Regions from separate parts of the Mesorhizobium sp. LMG17149 genome, predicted to be linked through region 1. Evidence: predicted binding sites of a transcription regulator. Region 1 holds the regulator's gene; each other region holds the start of a gene.
The links. The regulator LexA, encoded in region 1, represses DNA repair genes until DNA is damaged. The targets are predictions, from matches to a motif close to TGTTCNNNNTGTGTTCNG.
Positions count from the first base shown of each region.

Region 2: recA (recombinase RecA) is a predicted target of LexA. The motif match lies at 5,477-5,494, and genes of this name have one in related genera.
Region 3: NP945_RS20345 (helicase-related protein) is a predicted target of LexA. The motif match lies at 1,454-1,471, and genes of this name have one in related genera.

Region 1 covers NZ_JANIFL010000004.1:449,927-457,480, forward strand. The annotation lists gene NP945_RS11425 (AMP-binding protein) at 1-589, shown strand, start outside; gene kynA (tryptophan 2,3-dioxygenase) at 586-1,422, shown strand; gene kynU (kynureninase) at 1,494-2,741, shown strand; gene lexA (transcriptional repressor LexA) at 3,151-3,891, shown strand; gene NP945_RS11445 (ComEC/Rec2 family competence protein) at 3,885-6,347, opposite strand; gene gltX (glutamate--tRNA ligase) at 6,450-7,554, shown strand, end outside.
Region 2 covers NZ_JANIFL010000015.1:109,190-116,743, reverse strand. The annotation lists gene NP945_RS29320 (NADP-dependent isocitrate dehydrogenase) at 1-117, shown strand, start outside; gene NP945_RS29315 (hypothetical protein) at 266-448, shown strand; gene NP945_RS29310 (glutathione S-transferase family protein) at 461-1,114, shown strand; gene alaS (alanine--tRNA ligase) at 1,356-4,022, opposite strand; gene recA (recombinase RecA) at 4,319-5,419, opposite strand; gene NP945_RS29295 (carbohydrate kinase family protein) at 5,697-6,641, shown strand; gene NP945_RS29290 (pseudouridine-5'-phosphate glycosidase) at 6,717-7,554, shown strand, end outside.
Region 3 covers NZ_JANIFL010000008.1:159,441-166,994, forward strand. The annotation lists gene NP945_RS20345 (helicase-related protein) at 1-1,266, opposite strand, end outside; gene phbB (acetoacetyl-CoA reductase) at 1,986-2,711, opposite strand; gene NP945_RS20355 (acetyl-CoA C-acetyltransferase) at 2,839-4,017, opposite strand; gene phaR (polyhydroxyalkanoate synthesis repressor PhaR) at 4,319-4,930, shown strand; gene NP945_RS20365 (citrate synthase) at 4,952-6,091, opposite strand; gene NP945_RS20370 (citrate synthase/methylcitrate synthase) at 6,185-7,273, shown strand; gene NP945_RS20375 (3-hydroxybutyrate dehydrogenase) at 7,460-7,554, shown strand, end outside.

The DNA of each region.
Region 1 (7,554 bases):
GATGCTGCACATCTTCATCTCCAACCGTTTTGACGACATGAAGCCCGCGTCGACCGGAAAGCCGGTGGGCGGCTACGAGGCGCGCGTCGTCGATGACGAGATGCGCGAGGTGCCACGCGGCGCGACCGGCAGGCTTGCGGTGCGCGGACCGACCGGCTGCCGCTACATGGCCGATGACCGGCAGAAGGAATACGTGCGCGACGGCTGGAACCTCACCGGCGATACCTTCACGCAGGACGAGGACGGCTTCTTCCATTTCGCCGCCCGCTCCGACGACATGATCGTCAGCGCCGGCTACAACATTGCCGGACCCGAGGTCGAGGCCGCACTTCTGTCGCATCCGGATGTCGCCGAATGCGCTGTCATTGGCGCCGAGGACGCCGAGCGCGGCCAGATCGTCGAGGCGCATGTCGTGCTGGTGCAGGGCGTCGCGCCCGACGCCCTCACCACCAAGCGCCTGCAGGACCATGTCAAGGCAATGATCGCGCCCTATAAATATCCGCGATCGGTAAAATTCATCGCCGCCCTGCCCAAGACCCAGACCGGCAAGATCCAGCGCTTCCGGCTGCGCACGGAGAAAATCGATTGAGCGAGCCATACGATCCGGCGTCCGAAGGCGCCCAGATGTCGTTCAAGGAGCGCATGTCCTACAGCGACTACCTGCACCTGGAGAAAGTGCTGGAGGCCCAGACGCCGCTGTCATCGGCGCATGACGAGATGCTGTTCATCATCCAGCATCAGACCTCCGAACTCTGGATGAAGCTCGCTCTGCACGAGATCGGCGCCGCGATCCGTTCCATCCGCGCCGACCGGCTCGAGCCGAGCTTCAAGATGCTGTCGCGCGTTGCGCGGATCTTCGAGCAGCTGAACAATGCCTGGGATGTGCTGCGGACGATGACGCCGAGCGAATACACCGAGTTCCGCGACGCGCTCGGCCAGTCCTCGGGTTTCCAGTCCTGGCAGTATCGCGCCATCGAGTTCATGGCCGGCAACCGCAACCTGGCCATGCTCGGGCCGCACAAGCACCGGCCCGACCTGAGCGGAAAGCTGGAAGCGATCCTGACCGAACCATCGCTCTACGACGAAGCGCTGCTGCTGCTTGCGCGCAACGGATTCGACATCGGTGCCGATGCCAGGCGCACGGACTGGCGTGAGACGCGAACCGAGAACGAAGAGGTGCTGGTCGCCTGGCAAACCATTTACCGCGATCCGCAGCGCTACTGGATGTTCTACGAACTGGCAGAGAAGCTGGTCGACTTCGAGGATTATTTCCGCCGCTGGCGCTTCAACCACGTCACCACGGTTGAGCGCATCATCGGTCTGAAACGCGGCACCGGCGGCACGTCGGGTGCTTCGTATCTGAAGAAGATGCTCGAGGTGGTGCTGTTCCCGGAACTGTGGACGGTCCGCACCCGGCTCTGACATCGTCGAAATGAAAACAGCGACACGCGGCGGCGGAACACCCTTCGCGAACAACCGGGGACTGACTGACCATGAGTGGATTTCCTGATCTCGCCGCAGTCGAAGCGATGGATGCCACAGATCCGCTGCGGGCCATGCGCGACCGTTTCATTCTGCCGGAGGGGGTGATCTATCTCGACGGCAATTCACTGGGGGCAGCGTCTCATGCCGTTTTCGGCGAGCTGCAGCAGGCGGCAACCCAGGAATGGGCCCAGGACCTCATCCGAGCCTGGAATACGGCCGGATGGTTCGAGATGCCGATCGAACTCGGCGATCAACTCGGACGCCTGATTGGAGCCGCGGCCGGCCAGACCGTCGTCTGCGACACGACGTCGACCAACATCTACAAGGTGCTGCATGCGGCGCTGGAGATGCGGCCGGGCCGGTCGGTCATCGTCGCCGAGGGTGACAGTTTCCCCACCGACCTGTACATCGCCGAAGGCGTGGCCTCGACACGGGACGGCGTCCTGCTGCGCCTCGCGGGCGTCGACGCGCCCACCATCGAAGAGCTGATCGACGAAAACGTCGCGGTGGTGCTGGTCAACCACGTCAACTACAAATCGGGTGAACTGCGCGACATGGCGGCGCTGACGCGCAAGGCTCATGCGGCCGGAGCGCTGATCGTCTGGGATCTATGCCACACCGCCGGCGCCCTGCCCGTCGAGCTCGATCAGGCAAATGCCGATTTCGCCATCGGCTGCACTTACAAGTACCTCAACGGCGGTCCGGGCGCACCGGCCTTCATCTATGTCGCGCAGCGCCATCACGGCGATATCAGCCAGCCGCTCAGCGGCTGGTGGGGCCATGCGCGGCCCTTTGCCTTCGAACGGGGGTATGTTGCCGGCACCGGTATCCGCCGCTTTCTGTGCGGCACCCAGCCTGTCCTGTCGATGCGGGCGCTCAAAGGCGCGCTTGTCATCTGGAACGACGTCGACATGGCGGCATTGCGAAAAAAGAGCGTCGCGCTGACGGAACTGTTCATCCAGCTCGTCGAAGCAAAGTGCGGCGCCTATGGCCTCACGCTGGAGACCACCCGCGACGCGACCAGGCGCGGCAGCCAGGTGTCGTTCCTTCACGATCACGGCTATCAAATCATGCGGGCGCTGATCGAGCGCGGCGTCATCGGTGATTTTCGCGCGCCATCGACCATCCGTTTCGGCTTCACGCCGCTCTATGTCGGCTACAAGGATGTGTGGCTGGCGGTTGAGGTGCTGGAGGATATTCTGCGCACGGGCGCATGGAAGGACCAGCGTTTCGCCGTCAAGGAAGCCGTTACCTGACGCAACGATCTCCGCGATTTGCCGTCGCCGCCCTCACTGCCCGGCAGATGACGGAGGGCTGAATTCCAGCCACAAATGCCAACAGACGTTGGCGTTTTGGCTCCGTTTCGTTCACGGCAAACGAACGTCCCGAAGATTGATAGCGTCCCTTGTGGAGGTCGATCGGCAGATGATGCCAAGCCTTGGGTCGAGGATGAGCCACAGGTCATTAACCATAATGGTTTCAATGTGAGCAGGCGCATTGCCGTGGTTGGCGCCTGTCGATCGCGACCCGCTGGCAAGCCCAAATAATTTCAGCAGCCTTAACAAATTCATTAAACTTTAAACGGTTGCAGAACACAACTGGAACAGATAGTGTTTGTTCTGGGTTTGTTTTTCGATTCTGGTTTCAGGTAATCTGGGGGCCGCCATGCTGACACGCAAGCAACATGAACTGCTGATGTTCATCCATGAACGCCTGAAGGAGAGCGGCATTCCGCCATCCTTCGACGAGATGAAGGAGGCGCTCGACCTTGCCTCCAAATCCGGGATTCATCGGCTGATCACCGCACTTGAGGAGCGCGGCTTTATTCGCCGGTTGCCCAACCGGGCACGGGCGCTGGAAGTGCTGCGATTGCCGGACTCCATCGCGCCCGGCCTCAACGCGGCAAAGAAGTTTTCGCCAAGCGTCATCCAGGGCAGTCTCGGTCAGGGTGGTGCCCTTGGCCGGCAGATCAAGCCGGCGCCTTCGCGGATGCCCTCGCCCGGCAATGATGACGATGCGGTCTCCGCCGTGTCGATCCCGGTCATGGGCCGTATCGCCGCCGGTGTGCCGATCGATGCCATCCAGCATCAGACGCATTCGATCTCCGTGCCGCCGGACATGATCATGGGCGGCGCCCACTATGCGCTGGAGGTCAAGGGCGACTCGATGATCGAGGCCGGTATCTTCGACGGCGACACCGTCATCATCCGCAATGCCGACACGGCGAACCCCGGCGAGATCATCGTGGCGCTGGTCGATGAAGAGGAAGCGACGCTGAAGCGGTTCCGCCGCAAGGGCGCTTCGATTGCGCTCGAAGCCGCCAATCCGGCCTATGAAACCCGTATTTTCGGCCCAGACAGGGTCAAGGTGCAAGGCAAGCTCGTCGGCCTCATCCGCCGCTACTGAGGCGGCTGCGGGTTGGCCGCTGGCTTCTCGGGTTTCTTGAAGGGTGCCAGCCCCCTCGCCTCACGAGAGTATTTGCGTTGCGTGTGCCAGGGCCGATATGGGCTGTTCACCGCGAAGCTGATTGTCGCCGGCGTGGTCGCCGATTGGCGATCGAAGAAGACGGCGGCACTGCCTTTGCGAGCCAGTTGCCGCTTGGTGATGACGAGAACCAGCGGATTGTGACAGGCGTCATAGGCGGTGGCGTCATTGATGACGATCAGCTCGGCGAAGCCGCAGGCTTTCCAGGTGTCCTTGCGGTCCTCGACATAGGCAATGATCGCACCGGACATATGCCTGGCCACGCAAACGCCTGAGGAGCAATAGAACGGCGATCCCGGCGGTAGCTCAACGGCGTCCGCGACGTCGAATTGCCCATCGCTCTTGTCGAACACCTCTGGCACGACGATGGTTTCTGATGTCAGGGCGCGTTTCCAGTTGTCGACGGTGAATTCGTTCGGCCGTTCCCGGCTGACGGCAAGCTCGCCGCCACCGATCGGCAACGCCACCAGCCGGGCGTCTTCCGAGATCAGCACATCCGGCGTGCGCGTATCCGAGACGGTCAGCAAGCCTGCCAGCGCGAATGGCAGAGCAGCGAGCCGCAGCCAAGTTGTCGCCATCGTCGCGATGACCAGGGCAATTGTCACCAGCAGGACAGATTGCTGCGAAATCAGCCCAACCCCATCGACAGGCGAACGTTCGGAGATCCAACCCGATATGGCGATCATCACCGTCAGACCCTTGCCCATCAGGTAGAGGGCCGGCCAATCCAATCCGAAAGGCATCAGCAGCGCGCTTGCGACAGCCAGGAACATGACGACGGTAACGATCGGCATAACCGCCAGATTGGCGAACAGGCTGAGCGGCGACACACGCTGAAAATGCCAGATGGCAAACAGCGTCGTGGCGCTGCCGGCGATGATGGAGGTCATGGCAAGGCCGGTTGCCGCGAGCACGAACTTTCGCGTCAGGAAACCGGGCATGGATCGCTTTGGGGGCGGCGGTCTTGCTTTTCCCGCGCGGTGATCGGCCCAGCCGGCATAGGCGCCGACCAGAGCCGCGGTCGCGGCGAACGACATCTGAAAACTCGGGCCGACCACCTCATGCGGCGACACCACGATGACGGCGATCGCCGAGATCGCCAGATTGCGCATGGTGAGTGCTGCTCGATCGAACAGCACGGCAATCAGCATCACCGCCAGCATGATGAAGCTGCGCTCGGCGGCAACGACGACTCCAGAGATGATGAGATAGGCCGCGATCGAGAACAGTGCGGCGACGGCGGCATACTTCTTGACCGGGCGACGCGCGGAAAAGTCGGGAAACAAGGCGAAGGCGCCGCGCAGCAAGCCCATGATGGTGCCTGCGACCAGCGCCATGTGCAGTCCCGAAATCGAGATGATGTGGTAGATGCCGGTACGTCGCATCGCCTCATTGATGTCATCGGGAATGCCGGCGCGCACGCCGACGATCAGCGCCGCGGCGATCTCGCCTTCGGCGCCGCCGACGCTCGCCCTGATATGGTCGGCGATGGCCTCGCGGGCATTTTCCACGCTAGAGGAAATTCGGGCCGGCAGCGGCATGTCGCCATCATCGCTGACGACAAGCTTGGGGTTGCCGAGAAAGAACCCGCTGCCGCCGATGCCGGCAAAATAGCTGTCGAAGGAGAAATCATAGCTGTCCGGCCGCACCGGCCCAGTCGGCGGCAAAAGCTTGGCATATCCAGTGATGAGGGAGCCTGCGGTCACGTCAGCCGGGATCTTGCGTGCCGAAAGCCGCACCCGTTCCGGCGCATAGCGCAGTTTCGGTCTTGCGGTCGACGTCACGTCGATGGTCAGCCGGATACGGCCAGTTTCCATCCGGTCGAGCGAGACGACGCGGCCGGTCACCTGCGTCGAGATTTCCGAGCCCAACATTTGTGTGCCCGCACGCCACGTCTCGACCTTGGCAGCAAGCAGTCCTAGGGCGCACAAAAGCGCCGCCATGAAACACAGATGGGTCTTTGGCCATGAGCGCGAGACCAGCGCACAGATCCCCGTCAAGATGACAACCGCGACAGGTCTCGCAAAGTCGGGTTCAGCCGTCAGCGAAAAATAGCCGATCGCTCCGATCGCCAGGCAGACCGGCACCAGCAGGAAGGCCACGCCCCGGTCGAGTTCCAGGCTCGCCGCCGTGTTCACGCTGTGGCGCAGGCGAGGCAGTGATGTCAGGCTGATTTGCCGGCGCACGCGAACGATCCTGCCGGTTTCGGCAACAGGAACAGAGGCGGCGACATCCGCTTGCAAGGGCGCCTTGCCGGGATCCGGCACAAGGGGCGATGGCGGCGGTAATGGGGCTGGCCGAGGCGCAAACAGGGACCGTTCGCTGACGCCGATGGCAGCGTCCTCGCCCTGATCCGAGCCCCAGCCTCGTCCAGCCATCGGGTCTGCCCCTTGCGCCCTCGACACCCTATGCTACATGAACGCCGGGCGCGCGAAAGCCCGCGCAACCGCACCCCGCTTCAGATGGTTTCCGAGAGTTCCATGTCCGACAAGGTCGTCACCCGTTTTGCCCCTTCGCCCACCGGCTATCTGCACATAGGCGGCGCGCGCACGGCACTGTTCAACTGGCTGTATGCGAAGCACACTGGCGGCACGATGCTGCTGCGCATCGAGGACACCGACCGCGAACGCTCCAATGAAGCCGCGACGGCTGCCATCCTCGACGGGCTTTCCTGGCTTGGCTTGAGCTGGGACGGCGAGCCGGTGTCGCAGTTCGAGCGTGCGCCGCGCCACCGCGAGGTGGCTGAGGAGCTCGTGCGCATGGGCAAGGCCTATTATTGCTATGCCACGCCGGCCGAACTGGAGGCCATGCGCGAGGCCGCCAGAGCCAAGGGGCTGCCGCCCCGCTATGACGGCCGCTGGCGCGACCGCGACCCCTCTGAGGCGCCCGCAGGCGTCAAGGGCGCCATTCGTATCAAGGCGCCGACCGAAGGCGAGACCATCGTCCATGACCGTGTCCAGGGCGAGGTGCGCTTTCCCAACAAGGATCTCGATGACTTCATCATCCTGCGTTCTGACGGCAATCCCACTTACATGCATGCCGTCGTCGTCGATGATCATGATATGGGAGTCACCCATATCATTCGCGGCGACGATCATCTGACCAACGCCGCTCGCCAGACCGTGATCTACAACGCCATGGGCTGGAACGTGCCGTCCATGTCGCATATCCCGCTGATCCACGGCGCCGATGGCGCCAAGCTGTCGAAGCGGCACGGCGCGCTTGGCGTCGAGGCCTATCGCGCCATGGGCTACCTGCCGGAGGCGCTGCTCAATTACCTGGCGCGCCTTGGCTGGAGCCATGGCGACGACGAGATCATGTCGATCAAGGATATGATTTCCTGGTTCGATATCGGCGATGTCAACAAGGGCGCGGCGCGCTTCGACTTCGCCAAGCTGGAGGCGATCAACGGCGCGCATATGCGCCGCATGAGCGATGCCCAACTGTTCGACATCTTCATCGCTACCCTGCCCTATCTCGAAGGTGGCCCGGCGATCGCCGCGCGCCTGAACGACAGCACCAAGGCGCAGTTGCTGGCAGCGCTCCCGGGCTTGAAGGACCGCGCCAAGACGCTGGTCGAGCTCG
Region 2 (7,554 bases), on a different contig from region 1:
GAGTCCGGCTTCATGACCAAGGATCTGTCGCTCTTGATCGGCCCCGACCAGCCCTGGCTGTCGACCACCGGTTTCCTCGACAAGATCGACGAGAACCTGCAGAAGGCGATGGCGTAAAACATGTCGCCCAAAAGCCTACCCTCGATCTTGATCTGAGTGTGCGACAGTATTAGCTAACGACAACGACTTGAGGCGTGTCGAATTGCAAACCTGTCTTCCATGGATGCGCTGCATTTCAAGATCTAAGCCAAACAGGTAGATGTAAATGGCTATGTGGTTCGATCAGCAAGAACGACTAAAGAGTGCCAAGGGCGAAGAGCTTTTGGACTCCATGCCGAAGTATGAGGGGCAAGCCGCCAATGTCGCTCCCGCGCCAGCGGACCTTGGAGGCAAGATCACGCTCGTGATTGGGGAAGATGGCAAGCCCGTTGCAAAGATAAAAGAGTAGATCGTTATCCGCATCGGTCATAGGTTCAACACCACATCGTCGAGCAAGCCCATCGTCTACGGGGCGGACTACAGCGTCTATGTACGCATCGTCCGCCTCGTGCTCGCGGAAAAAGGCATCGACTACGAGCTTGTGCCGGTCGATGTCTTTGCCGCCGAGGGGATTCCCGCCTGGTATTTCGAGCATCATCCGTTCGGCCGCATCCCGGCCTTCTGTTATGACGGGTTTCGCCTGTTCGAGGCCAATGCGATTGCCCGCTATATCGACGAGGCCTTCGAAGGACCGGCGCTGCAGCCTGCCGACGCGCGCGGCCGCGCCAGGATGGGCCAGATCATCGGCATGCTCGACGCCTATGGCTATCGCGCCATGGTTTGGGATGTTGCCGTCGAGCGGCTGGAGAAGGCTGAGCCGGATTCGGCGTTGATCGCCGGCGGCCTTGCTCAGGCCGAGACGGTGCTGAAGGTGCTGAGATCGCTGAAGCCACAAGGTCCGTGGCTGCTTGGCGACCAACTGACGCTGGCGGACCTGCACGCCGCGCCGATCATCGCCTATTTCGTCAAGGTCACGCAAGGGCGCGATCTGTTGGCGCGGTTCGCGGATATTCGGGACTGGTATGCACGCGTCGCCGATCGTGCGAGCTTTACGCGGACTGAAAAGGTCGCTTAGGCCGAGTGAACTTCCTCAACGCCGGCACCGCCCCTCATTGCCCTGCCGGGCATTTCTCCCCGTAAAACGGGGAGAAAGAGGCTGGCCGCAACGCCGGCGCCTCTTTTTTTGCAAGGCTGGCGATTGGCGAAAGCCGCGACGAAAGCGCCCTTCTCCCCGTTTACGGGGAGAAGGTGGCGGCAGCCAGATGAGGGGCAGCGCTACTTGGGAAGGTAGGGCTCCCCTTGAACTGCCCACTGGCTCACGCCGCTTCGAGTGCCGCCCTCACCGCTGCAATCGCATCATCGGCCTTGGATGCGTCGGGGCCGCCGGCCTGGGCCATGTCGGGCCGCCCGCCGCCGCCCTGCCCGCCCAATGCGGCGGAGGCCACGCGGACAAGGTCGACGGCGCTGAAGCGATCGATGAGGTCGTCGGTGACGGCCACCACGACGCTTGCCTTGTTGTCTTCGCCGGCGCCGACGAAGACGACGACGCCGGAGCCGAGCGAGCTCTTGCCGGCATCGGCCAGCGGCTTCAAATCCTTCGGCGAGACACCGGAGACCGTCTTGCCGAGGAAGCCGATACCGGCGACCGTCTCATTGGCGGCTGGAGCATCGGCTGACGATCCCCCGCCCAGCGCCAGCTTCTTGCGCGCCTCGGTCAGTTCCTTCTCAAGCTTTTTGCGCTCTTCGAGCAGCGTCTCGACGCGCGCCGGCACATCGGCCGGCGAAATCTTGAGCACGGCCGCCGTCGCCTTCAAACGCCGGTCCTGCTCGTCGAGATGTTTGCGCGCGGCTTCGCCGGTCAGCGCCTCGATGCGGCGCACGCCGGCCGCGACCGCGCTGTCCGACACGACACGCACCAGGCCGATATCGCCGGTCGCCCGGACATGCGTTCCGCCGCAGAGCTCGACCGAATAGGGCCGGTTGGCCTTGGCGCCGTGAACGCCGGTGCCCATCGACACGACGCGCACTTCGTCGCCGTATTTCTCGCCGAACAGCGCCATGGCGCCTTCGGCAATGGCATCGTCGACCGACATCAGGCGCGTGGACACCGGGCCGTTCTGGACGACGATCTCGTTGGCCATGCGCTCGACCTCTTCGAGATCCTCCGGTGAAATGGGCTTGTTGTGCGAGATGTCGAAGCGCAGGCGCTCGGGCGCGACCAGCGAGCCCTTCTGCGCGACATGGCTGCCCAGCACCTCGCGCAGCGCCTCATGGATCAGATGCGTCGCGGAATGGTTGGCGCGCAACCTGGAGCGGCGCGCATGGTCGACTTTGAGCTCGACGGCAACACCGGTCTTGACCGTGCCGCTGGCCACCTCGCCGATGTGGACGAATAGCCCATCGGCCTTCTTCTGCGTGTCGGAAACCTCGATCGAGAAGCCCTCGCCTGAAATAACGCCGGTGTCGCCCATCTGGCCGCCGGACTCGGCATAGAACGGGGTCTGGTTGACGACGATCGCCACCGCGTCACCCTTGCCGGCGCTGTCGACAGCCTTGCCGTCCCTGACCAGCGCCTGGATGATGCCTTCGGCAGCTTCAGTCTCATAGCCGAGGAACTCGGTGGCGCCCGCCTTCTCGCGCACGGAGAACCAGATGGTCTCGGTCGCCGCGTCGCCGGAGCCTGCCCAATGCTTTCGCGCCTCGGCCTTCTGCTGCTCCATCGCATTGGTGAAGCCGGCAAGATCGACCGAGATGCTGCGCTGGCGCAGCGCGTCCTGCGTCAGATCAAGTGGGAAGCCGTAAGTGTCGTAGAGCTTGAAGGCCGTTTCGCCGTCCAGCATGTCGCCGGCATGCAGCGTCTCCGTCGCCTCGGAGAGCAGGCCGAGGCCGCGCACCAGCGTCTTGCGAAACCTGGTCTCCTCGAGCTTCAGCGTCTCGGTGATCAACTGTTCGCCGCGCAGCAGCTCCGGATAGGCCTGGCCCATCTCGCGCACCAGCGCCGGCACCAGCTTCCACATCAGCGGTTCGTTGGCACCGAGCAGCTGCGCATGGCGCATGGCCCGGCGCATGATGCGGCGCAGGACATAGCCCCGGCCTTCGTTCGAAGGCAGCACGCCGTCCGCCACCAGGAAGGAGGACGAGCGCAGATGATCGGCAATGACCCGGTAGGACGCGACCGTCTCCTTGTCGGGACCATGCCCGATCGCGGACGAGGCCGCGTCGATCAGGTGACGGAACAGATCGGTCTCGAAGACGCTTTCCACCCCTTGCAGGATGGACGCCATCCGCTCCAGGCCCATGCCGGTGTCGATCGAGGGGCGCGGCAGGTCGATGCGCTCCTCCTTCGTCACCTGTTCATACTGCATGAACACCAGGTTCCAGAATTCGAGGAAACGGTCGCCATCCTCCTCCGGGCTGCCGGGAGGGCCGCCCCAGATGTGTTCGCCGCGGTCGATGAAGATTTCAGAGCACGGCCCGCACGGTCCGGTGTCGCCCATCGCCCAGAAATTGTCCGAGGTCGCGATGCGAATGATGCGGTCGTCGGAAAAACCGGCGATCTTCTTCCAGAAGCCGGCCGCCTCGTCATCCGTGTGATAGACGGTGACCAGCAGCTTGTCCTTGTTCAGCCCGAATTCCCTGGTGATCAGGTTCCAGGCAAGCTCGATGGCGCGCTCCTTGAAATAGTCGCCGAAGGAGAAATTGCCGAGCATCTCGAAGAAGGTCAGATGGCGCGCGGTGTAGCCGACATTGTCGAGATCGTTGTGCTTGCCCCCGGCGCGAACGCTCTTCTGGGCGGTCGAGGCGCGCGAATAGGGCCGCTTCTCCAGACCGGTGAAGACGTTCTTGAACTGCACCATGCCGGCGTTGGTGAACATCAGCGTCGGGTCGTTGCGCGGCACCAGCGGACTCGACGCGACGATCTCGTGACCCTCCTTGCGGAAGTAGTCGAGAAATGTCGACCGGATTTCGTTCACGCCACTCATGATGCTGCCTTTTTGGAAAAGCCGCCGGCAAACCGGCGGAAATGGGCTCTGCGTCTTAGAAGATTAGGACTTGGCCTTTTAGCCGCCGCGCTTCACCCTGTCCAGAAACACGGAATTGGTCCAATCCACGGCCTTTGCCGGCCGTTCGACCCGGCCTGGTTCCGCCGCCGAAACGCAAAACCGCCGGCACTGGGCCGGCGGTTTCGAAACGCAATAACGCGGAACTCGATTACATAAGCCTGAGATAATAGAACGCGATTATGGCCGAACTCCGGCCGGCATCGCGCACGAAGCTGTTACATCGCGCCGGATTCTTCCTCGAAACCGTCATCATCGCCGCGCTCAGGGCCGCCATTCTCGAGGAATTTTTCGGCGATCAGCCCGGCATTCTGCCTGATCGACAACTCGATCTCGCGTGCCGTGTCGGGATTGTCACGCAGGAACAGCTTGGCATTTTCGCGGCCCTGGCCGAGACGCTGCGAGTTATAGGAAAACCAGGCGCCAGACTTCTCGACAATACCAGCCTTGACCCCGAGATCGACCAGTTCGCCGGTTTTGGAGACGCCCTCACCAAACATGATGTCGAATTCGACCACCTTGAAGGGCGGCGCCAGCTTGTTCTTGACCACCTTGACGCGGGTCTGGTTGCCGACAACCTCGTCGCGGTCCTTGATCGAGCCGATGCGGCGGATGTCGAGGCGCACCGAAGCGTAGAATTTCAGCGCATTGCCGCCGGTGGTGGTTTCAGGCGAGCCGAACATGACACCGATCTTCATGCGGATCTGGTTGATGAAGATGACCATGGTGTTGGAGCGCGAAATCGACGCGGTCAGCTTGCGCAGCGCCTGGCTCATAAGGCGGGCCTGCAGGCCGGGCAGCGAATCGCCCATCTCGCCTTCAATTTCGGCGCGTGGCGTCAGCGCCGCGACCGAATCGACCACCAGCACGTCGATGGCGCCGGAGCGCACCAGCGTGTCGCAGATTTCCAGCGCCTGCTCCCCAGTGTCAGGCTGCGAGATCAGAAGGTTTTCGAGATCGACGCCAAGCTTGCGGGCATAGACCGGGTCAAGCGCGTGCTCGGCATCGACGAAAGCGCAGATGCCGCCCTTCTTCTGGGCTTCGGCAACGGTGTGCAGGGCAAGCGTCGTCTTGCCCGAGCTTTCCGGCCCGTAGATCTCGATGATGCGGCCGCGCGGCAGGCCACCGACGCCAAGCGCGATGTCGAGGCCAAGCGAGCCGGTCGGCACCGTTTCAATCTCGACGACCTGATCGTTGGCGCCGAGCCGCATGATCGAGCCCTTGCCGAAAGCCCGCTCGATCTGCGACAGCGCCGCATCCAGAGCCTTTGATTTGTCCACTGCCTTGTCCTCTACCAGCCGCAAAGAATTCTGAGCCATGATACATCACCCCTTGGTCGTCAATGAAGGCCGGACAATCCGTAATCCCTGCCTATTTGTACCTTTTTTGTTCTCATTTGGCAAGAGGGGTCAAATATCTGAAAAACAAACAATATCCGGATTTGTTCTTTTTTTGTCCAAAGATTCGATCAGGAATGCACCGCACGTTGGGCCAGACGGCTCGGTTGTTTCGACCTGCCGAATCGCCGCCTCGCATGCGAAGCTCCGTCGCACCTAGCGCTTGTGCGGCTGGAATAACAAAGGTCATATCGCCGGCATGCTGAAATCCGCGAAAATACTGGCCATAGGCGGCGCCCATATCGACCGACGCGGCCAGGTGTCCGGCGCTTACGTGCCCGCCGCCTCCAATCCGGGCACAATGCGCGAGGATGTCGGCGGCGGCGTCTTCAATGCTTTGCGCAGCGCCGTGCGGCGCGGCGTCTCCGCGTCGCTGATGTCGGTTCGCGGCGGCGATGCCGCTGCCGAAACCGTTTCGCGAGCCATCGCCGAGACAGGCATTACCGACCTGTCGGCGGTCTTCCTCGACCGCACGACGCCGAGTTACACGGCGCTGATCGACAGCGAGGGCGAGCTGATCGTCGGCTTCGCCGACATGGCGCTCTATGAGTTGGCCTTTCCCAAACAGATTCGCCGCTCCAGGGTGCGCGAAGCAATCGCGGCCGCCGATGCCGTGTTCTGCGACGCCAACCTGCCGACGGCGGCGCTGGAACGGCTGGTCGCGCTCGCCGCGGGCAAGCCGGTTTTCGCCATTGCCATCTCGCCGGCCAAGGCGGTGCGGTTGATACCGGTGCTGAAGGAGCTCTCGCTGGTCTTCATGAACCGGCGCGAGGCCATGGTGCTGGCCGGCGTCGCCGCGAATGCCAGGCAGCGCGAGGTCGTCGACGGGTTGCGATGCAGCGGCCTCGTCAGTGGCGTGGTCACGGCGGGCGAGGCGCCCGTGCTGGGGTTCGATGAAACAGGCGCCTTTTCGATCATGCCGCCCAATCCCCGAAAGGTCGCTGACGTCACCGGGGCCGGTGATGCGCTGGCGGGCGCAACGGTCGCTGCCTTGCTGCGCGGACTGCCGCTGCGGGTGGCCCTGCGCGAAGGCATCGCCGGGGCGACGCTTGCCATCGAAAGCGCCAACGCCGTTCCCGAGTTCACCGCCTCAAGCTTCGCGGAAGCGCTGGCTCTTGTGCCGGATGCCAGGGAAGTGGCATGAGACCGGCGAATTCATAGTGCCGCGATGTTGCCTGATGTCCCCACGGACGCGCCGCATTCCGGATTGGAGACCCTGATGACCCCTGAGACCGCCCGCCCCCTCATCGACATCCACGCGCCGGTGGCGCAGGCTCTGGCTGCCGGCCGGCCGGTGGTGGCGCTGGAAAGCACCATCATCACCCATGGCATGCCCTACCCCGACAATGGCGCCATGGCGGCCGACGTCGAAAAGATCATCACCGATGGCGGCGCCGTGCCGGCGACGATCGCCGTGGTTGGCGGCCGCATCAAGATCGGGCTTTCGGACGGCGAGCGCGAATCGCTGGCGATGACGGGCGACGCCATGAAGCTGTCGCGCGCCGATCTCGGTTTTGCCGTGGCGCAAGGGCGTACCGGTGGCACCACGGTCGCCGCCACGATGATCGCGGCGCATATGGTCGGCATAAAAGTGTTCGCCACCGGCGGCATCGGCGGCGTGCACAAGGGCGCCGAAAAGAGTTTTGACATTTCCGCCGATCTCGACGAGCTGGCGCGCACGCCGGTCATCGTCGTCTCGGCCGGCGCCAAGGCCATCCTCGACATCGAAAAGACGCTGGAAGTGCTGGAGACGCGCGGCGTGCCGGTGGTCGGCCTTGGCTGCGAGACGATGCCGGCCTTCTGGTCCAGGCATTCGCCGTTCCGCGCGCCGCTGACCTTGCACGAGCCGGAAGAGATCGCGCATTTCTACCAGACGAGGGCAGCGCTGGGGCTCGCCGGTGGCATGCTGATTGCCAATCCGGTGCCGGAAAACCACGAAATCCCGGCTGAGGAGATGGCCGGCTATATCGAGGCCGCGCAGAAGGCCGCCGAGGCGCTCAACGTGACCGGCAAGGCGGTGACGCCGTTCCTGCTGGGAAAGATTCTCGAACTGACTG
Region 3 (7,554 bases), on a different contig from region 1:
CTCGGTGGTGTCGGCGCGGCGCACCTGCTCGGCCATGTAATTCTCGTCGACATGGCCGTGGCGTGCGAGGTCCGTGTAGATCGAGGCAATGAGGTCGGCATGCTGCGCCGGCGCGATCCTGCGGTAGTCGGGCAGCGCGCAGGCTTCCCACAGCAGCGCCACGCGCTTGGCATTGGTGGTGAGCGCGCGAATGTCCTCGTCGCGCGATAGATGCTCGAGCGCCTGTGCATCGACGGCAGGCAATGCCCGCGTCAGTCCCTCGACCGGAGCGTTGGTCTCGATCGAGCGCTTCAGCGCGTCGAGGCTGGCAAAGTCGAAATGCGCGGTGCGCCACTGCAGCACCTTCACCGGATCGAAATCGTGGCCTTCGATCTTCTTGATCAGCTCTTCGTCGAGCGGGTCGACCTGGCCGGTGACACCGAAGGTGCCGTCGCGCAGATGCCGGCCGGCGCGGCCGGCGATCTGGCCGAGCTCGGCCGCGGTCAGGTTGCGGTACTGGAAGCCATCGAACTTGCGGTTCTGGGCGAAGGCGACGTGGTCGAGATCGAGATTGAGACCCATGCCGATGGCGTCGGTGGCGATGAGGTAGTCGACATCGCCGGACTGGAACAGCGCCACCTGGGCGTTGCGGGTGCGCGGCGAGAGCGCGCCGAGCACGACGGCGGCACCGCCCTGCTGGCGGCGGATCAACTCGGCGATGGCGTAGACCTCGTCGGCGGAGAAGGCGACGATTGCCGTGCGCCGCGGCAGGCGGGTCAGCTTCTTGGAGCCGGCATAGGCAAGATGCGACAGCCTCGGCCGCGTCACCACCGAGACACCCCTCAGCAGGCGCTGCAGGATACCGTGCATGGTGGCGGCACCCAGTAGCAGCGTCTCCTGGCGGCCGCGCAGGTGCAGGATGCGATCGGTGAAGATGTGGCCGCGCTCGAGGTCACCGGCGAGCTGCACCTCGTCGATGGCGACAAAGGCGGCGTCGGTCTCGCGCGGCATGGCCTCGACGGTGCAGACCGAATATCTGGCGCCCGGCGGCTGGATCTTTTCCTCGCCGGTGATCAGCGCAACCTTGTGGGCGCCGACCTTTTCGCAGACGCGGGCGTAGACCTCGCGCGCCAGAAGTCTGAGCGGCAGGCCGATGATCCCACTCTCATGCGCCACCATGCGCTCGATGGCGAGATGGGTCTTGCCGGTGTTGGTCGGCCCGAGCACGGCGGTCACGTCGCGGCCCGACAGGATCAGCGGCTCTGTGTGTTTGGGCTGGATGTTCATCAACCTAGAATAAGGCTTCTGGGACCTGGAAATAAGGCTTCTGGCCTCTGGTTGTCGGGAGCGTGCCTCAAATGGCGCGTATGACAGGCGACACATAGGGATTTCGGGCGCGAAGCGAAAGCGGAATGTTCCGCCGGCGGCGAGAAGGTGGTTTTGTCAAGCTTCCAATCGGCTGCGGATTAACGGATAGAACGAGTCTGGAACGAATCGGCGACGAATCAGTGACTCCTGCAGATTCAGCTTTTGTTCACGGCTACATCTGGATTTCGCGGCCGCGAGTCGCACCACATGCTGAATCGCTGAACTGGCCCGTTTCATGCTAAGAGGGTGTTGCCGTTAAGCTTTGCCTGGAAACAATCACGGTGGCTAGGCGCGCCTCGACCAACATGATGAAATTGTTGATCTTTCTTAACCTGCGTTAAGCAGTTGGGCAGGCGATTCCGGCTGTCGTCGTTAACGTTCGGCTCATAGCCGGAACGAATCGGCGACGAATCAGCGATGGCGCGATTTTCCCGATTTGTTCACCCCAATATCTTGTGTTGTGAACAGCTTATCCACCGAGAATCCACAGGTTACGAAGGAGCTTTTGCACAGGGCGGCTACCGGCTATTAACCTTCGCGTGCCGAATTGGGTCAGCTACGGTCGCGAGCACGTCAAAGGGACCGTGCCGGAAACGGGCCGATGTGCCGGCCCGTCGATCTCCTACATCGCCACGTCGTCAGGCGAAGTATTGGCCACCGTTGGCCGTGATGGTCGAGCCGGTGATGAAGCCTGCATCTTCGGATGCAAGGAAGACGACGCAGCGCGCGATTTCTTCCGGTTCGCCGAGGCGGCCGACGGGGATTTGCGGGATGATGCGGTCGTTGAGCACCCTCTCGTCGATCGCCTTGACCATCTCGGTGGCGATGTAGCCAGGGCAGATGACGTTGACGGTGATGCCCGCGCGAGCTCCCTCTTGAGCGAGGGCTTTGCTGAAACCGATGTCGCCAGCCTTCGCGGCGGAATAGTTGACCTGGCCGGCCTGGCCTTTCTGGCCGTTGATCGACGAGATGGTGATGACGCGGCCGAACTTGCGGTCGCGCATGCCGCTCCACAGCGGATGCGTCATGTTGAAGACGCCGGACAGGTTGGTGTCGATGACCTCTTTCCACTGCTCGCGCGTGATCTTGTGGAACATGGCGTCGCGGGTGATGCCGGCATTGTTGACCAGCACCGAGACCGGGCCGAGATCGGCCTCGACCTGCTTGATGCCGGCGGCGCAGGAATCATAGTCGGCGACCGACCATTTGTAGACCGGAATGCCGGTCTCGGCCTTGAATTTCGCCGCTGCGGCGTCATTGCCGGCATAGTTCGCGGCAACCGAATAGCCGACGGTCTTCAATGCGATCGAGATCGCCGCGCCGATGCCGCGCGATCCGCCTGTGACGATTGCTACCTTGGTCATGCGTGTTCCCTCCCTTTGGTCGGGAGAGCGAATAGGGAGTAGCGAATAGCGAGTAGGGCTCTACGTCCCGTCGCGCTGACGCAATTCTTCCCTATTGACTACTCCCTATTCGCTACTCACTTCTTTTTCAGAGTGCTTCGATACACATGGCGACGCCCATGCCGCCGCCGATGCACAAGGTGGCCAGCCCCTTCTTGGCGCCGCGCCGGCGCATCTCGAAGACCAGTGTGTTGAAGACACGGGCGCCGGAAGCACCGATCGGGTGGCCGATGGCGATGGCGCCGCCATTGACGTTGACGATCGAAGGATCCCAGCCCATGTCCTTGTTGACGGCGCAGGCCTGTGCCGCAAAGGCCTCGTTGGCCTCGACAAGGTCGAGATCGCCGACCGACCAGCCGGCCTTTTCCAAGGCCTTGCGCGATGCTGGGATCGGGCCGGTGCCCATAATCTGCGGATCGACGCCGGCGGTTGCCCAGGACACGATGCGTGCCAGCGGGGTGATGCCGCGCCTCACCGCTTCCGCCTCGCTCATCAGCAGCGCGCCGGCGGCACCGTCATTGATGCCGGAGGCGTTGGCGGCGGTCACCGTGCCGTCCTTGTCGAAGGCCGGCTTCAGCTTGGTCATGGCGTCGAGCGTGGCGCCGTGGCGAATGTATTCGTCCTGGTCGACGATGGTGTCGCCCTTCTTGCCCTTGATGGTGACGGCGACGATCTCGTCCTTGAACTTGCCGGCCTTCTGCGCGGCCTCGGCCTTGTTCTGCGAAGCCAGCGCGAACTGGTCCTGGTCTTCGCGGGTGATCTGGAACTGACGCGCGACGTTTTCGGCGGTGTTGCCCATGTGATAGCCGTTGAAGGCGTCCCACAGCCCGTCCTTGATCATGGTGTCGATCAGCTTGAAGTCGCCCATCTTTACGCCGGCGCGCAGGTGCTGGGCATGGGTCGAGAGCGACATCGATTCCTGGCCGCCGGCGACGATGACCTTGGCATCGCCGGTGGCGATCTGCTGCATGCCGAGCGCAATGGCACGCAGGCCCGAGCCGCAAACCTGATTGAGGCCCCAGGCTGTGGTTTCCTTGGGCAGGCCGGCATTGATCGATGCCTGGCGGGCCGGGTTCTGGCCTTGCGCGGCGGTCAGCACCTGGCCGAGGATGACCTCGTCGACCTCGCCTGGTTCGACACCGGCACGCGACAGCAATTCCCTGATGACGACGGCGCCGAGTTCATGCGCCGGGGTGGCGGCGAAGGCGCCGTTGAAGGAGCCGACCGGCGTGCGCGCCGCACTGGCAATGACGATGGAAGCGGACATTTTCTTCTCCAGACTTCAAGGGTGTTGCTCTGTCGTTGGGGACTTTTCTTGCCCTTTCCCAACCCCAAGTCAAACCGGAAATGGGCATGGCGCCCATGCGCCGCAAGCAGGCCGTGCCTTGCCAGGGCGACCATTCGTCCATTGCTGCGCAGCATATTTTGCCTGCTATGCAGCATTTAGTGATCCCGCACTGCACAAACTGCTTGGAATTGTGAAGCTTTTGCGCATATCCTCAAAAAAAAGGCACAATCGTTATCGGCGGCTTGCTCAGAGGCGCGCCGGTGTCCCCGGGAGGATGTAGATGGCCGCTAAAGACGATCCGATCATCATCAAGAAATACGCCAATCGCCGCCTCTACAACACCGGCACCAGCACCTATGTGACGCTCGAGGACCTCGCCGAGATGGTCAAGAAGGGCGAGGAGTTCACCGTCCAGGACGCCAAGACCGGCGACGACATCACGCATCCGGTGCTGACACAGATCATCTTCGAACTGGAGAACAAGGACGGGCAGAACATGCTGCCGATCCCGTTCCTGCGCCAGCTCATCGCTTATTACGGCGACCAGATGCAGATGATCGTGCCGAGCTTCCTCGAACAGTCGATGCTTGCCTTTTCCAAGGAGCAGGAGCGCTTTCGCGAGCAGATGAAGGGGGCGATCGGCAAGTCGCCGCTCGACATGATGAAGATCACCACGCCGATCAAGGCGCTGGAGGAACAGACACGCCGCAACATGGAAATGTTCCAGAATGCGATGCGGCTGTTCACGCCGTTCCCGCCCGCCGGCACCGCGCCAGCCGCCGCGCCGTCGCCCGAGCCGGCCAGGAAGGAAACGTCAGAAAAACCCGACGATCTTCAGGAACTGAAGGACCAGATCGCGGCCATGCAGCGCAAGCTCGACACGATGTCCTGAGCGCTTGGCGCTCTTGCAACCCTACACCAGCACGCCCTCATAGCGGCCGCGCGGCCTGATGACACTTCCGCTTGTGATCTGTTCGACCGTGTGCTCGGCCCAGCCGACGCTGCGTGCGAGCGCAAACAGGCGAAACGGCGCATCGCGCGGCAAGCCAAGGCTGCGCGTCAGCGCTGCCAGCCCAAAGTCGATGTTGGGAAGCGCGCCGGTCGCGGCAAGGGCAGCATCGCGCAGCGACGATAGTGTGCCGTCAACCTCGATCACCGACAGCAGCGCGGCGCCCCGGGGATCGCCGTCGGGATAGAGCTGATGACCGAACCCCGGCAATGGCCGGTCGTGGCTGAGCCAGCGCCGGATCGTCGCATCGGCGCCATGTCGGGCCGCATCCTCGGCCAGTTGCATCACCGCCTCGCCGGCACCGCCATGGCGAGGGCCTGACAGCGTCGCGAGCCCGGCCAGCAGGCAAGCGGCCAGCGGCGCGCCGGTCGAGGCTGCGACGCGCGCGGCGAAGGTCGACGCATTCAGTTCATGATCGGCAAGCAGGACAAGCGCGCGGCGGATCGCATTGGCGCCGCCGGCGTCCACCGACCAGGCCTGCGCCAGCCGCTGATGGACGGGATCTGGTCCTGCCGGTGCGCCCAGCGCGGCGACCAGCACGCCGACAGCGTGCGCGGCATCGGCATGCAGCGAGGCCCGGTTGCGCCCAAGCGACGGGCGCCCTTGGCCGGCAAGCACGGCAAGTTGCGCAAAAGCCGAGGCCCGGCCGGCTTGATGGGGCACATCCGGCGACGGTGCTTCGAAAGCCACCGGTTCCGGCAGAGCCCAGAGAATGGCGGCGGCTTCTTCCAGTGTGGCGTGCCCGGAGAGCACTGCGGCGTCCTGCCCGCGATAGATGAGCCGACCGTGCGAGACGGTCGAAATCGCCGTTGCGATCGAGGGCTCACCCCACGCGATGGCGCTTTCAGCGATGACTGATGGGCTCCGTCCGCGCGCCCGGCGGGTCGCCAGTGCGGCGATATCGTCGCCGCGGTACTGGCTGCGGCGCGGATCGGCGCGGTCGGGCCGCATGCCGATGCGCCCACGGCTGACATAGGCGTACAGCGTCTGCGCCCGCACCTTGAGCCTCTCCAGCGCCTCTTCCCGGGACAACCATTCGGACATATCGAGCCCTGATATTGATTCTATTGATCAAGATTGATGGAAACGTTGCCCATCTCTATCTCCGATCCGGAAATGCTTCAAGGAGACAAGGCTATGGCGAATGGGCTCGATGACGTGGTGGCGGCGGAAACCTTGCTTTCCGATGTGGATGGGCTGGGTGGCCGTCTGACGATCCGAGGTCATTCGCTGCCGGAGCTGGCCGGCCGCTGGAACTATGCCCAGGTGATGGGGCTGCTGCTCGACGGCTTTTTCGACGACCTTCCCGATGATGCGCAACTGACGCGTGCGCTGGGCCAGGCGCGTGCGGAGGTGCTCGAGCGGCTATTGCCATCGCTGCCCTTGCTGGCATCGCTCGATGTCTACAGCGCGATGCGCGCTGGCATGGCGCTGTTGCCGGACGGCGAGACCTTGGCCGATGCCTTGCTGCTCATCGCAGCGCCCGCCGTGCTGACGCCGGCCCTGCTGCGCCTGCAGCGCGGCGAGCAGCCGATCGCGCCGGACAGCCGCGCCGATCATGCCGCCGACATGTTGAAGATGCTGAGCGGCAGCGTCGCCTCGACGGCGCTGGCGAAGGCGCTCGATACCTATCTCGTGACCGTCTGCGATCATGGCCTCAATGCGTCGACCTTCGCCACCCGCGTGGTCGCCTCGACGAAGGCCGGGCTGACATCCTCCGTGCTGGCCGGGCTCGGCGCGCTCAAGGGGCCGCTGCATGGCGGCGCGCCCGGTCCGGTGATCGAGATGCTGGATGCGATCCAGGCGCATGGCGATGCCGCCGGCTGGCTTCGCGACGAGATCGCGCAGGGCAGGCGCATCATGGGCTTCGGGCACCGCATCTATCGCGTGCGCGATCCGCGCGCCGATGTGCTGAAGGCCGTCGTGCGGCAACTCGGCGGCGAGGGCGAAACTGGCCGCCGGCTGGCCTTTGCGGAGACGGTCGAGCAAACGGCACTCGAGGTGCTGCGGATCGCCAAGCCGTCGCGCTCGCTGCAGACCAATGTCGAGTTCTACACCGCGCTGCTGTTGGAGGCGGCGGGTTTTCCGCCACAAGCTTTCAGCAATGTCTTTGCCGCCGGGCGCGTCGCCGGCTGGATCGCGCATGCGCGTGAACAGCAGACGACCGGGCGGCTGATCCGCCCGCAGTCGCACTATGTCGGGCCGGTGCCGGACCTGGTTGCCTGAGGTCTTTTGGCGCCTGGCGAGCGACCGGCGATCCAAACGATATCCTCCTGGTGAGCGGCCGTGTGGCCGCTCATGACGAAAATTTCATCTCCTCAAAAACTCTGGCCGCTGTTATTGCGTCGCATTGAGCATATATGCTGCAGTGCAACATAAGCTCGCTCTTGCCGCAACCAGAGGACTCCGCCCTTGGCCGCCAGAAAAACCGCAGTCATCACCGGCTCCACATCGGGCATTGGCCTGGCCATCGCCCAGGCGTTGGCGGCCGAAGGCCATAATGTCGT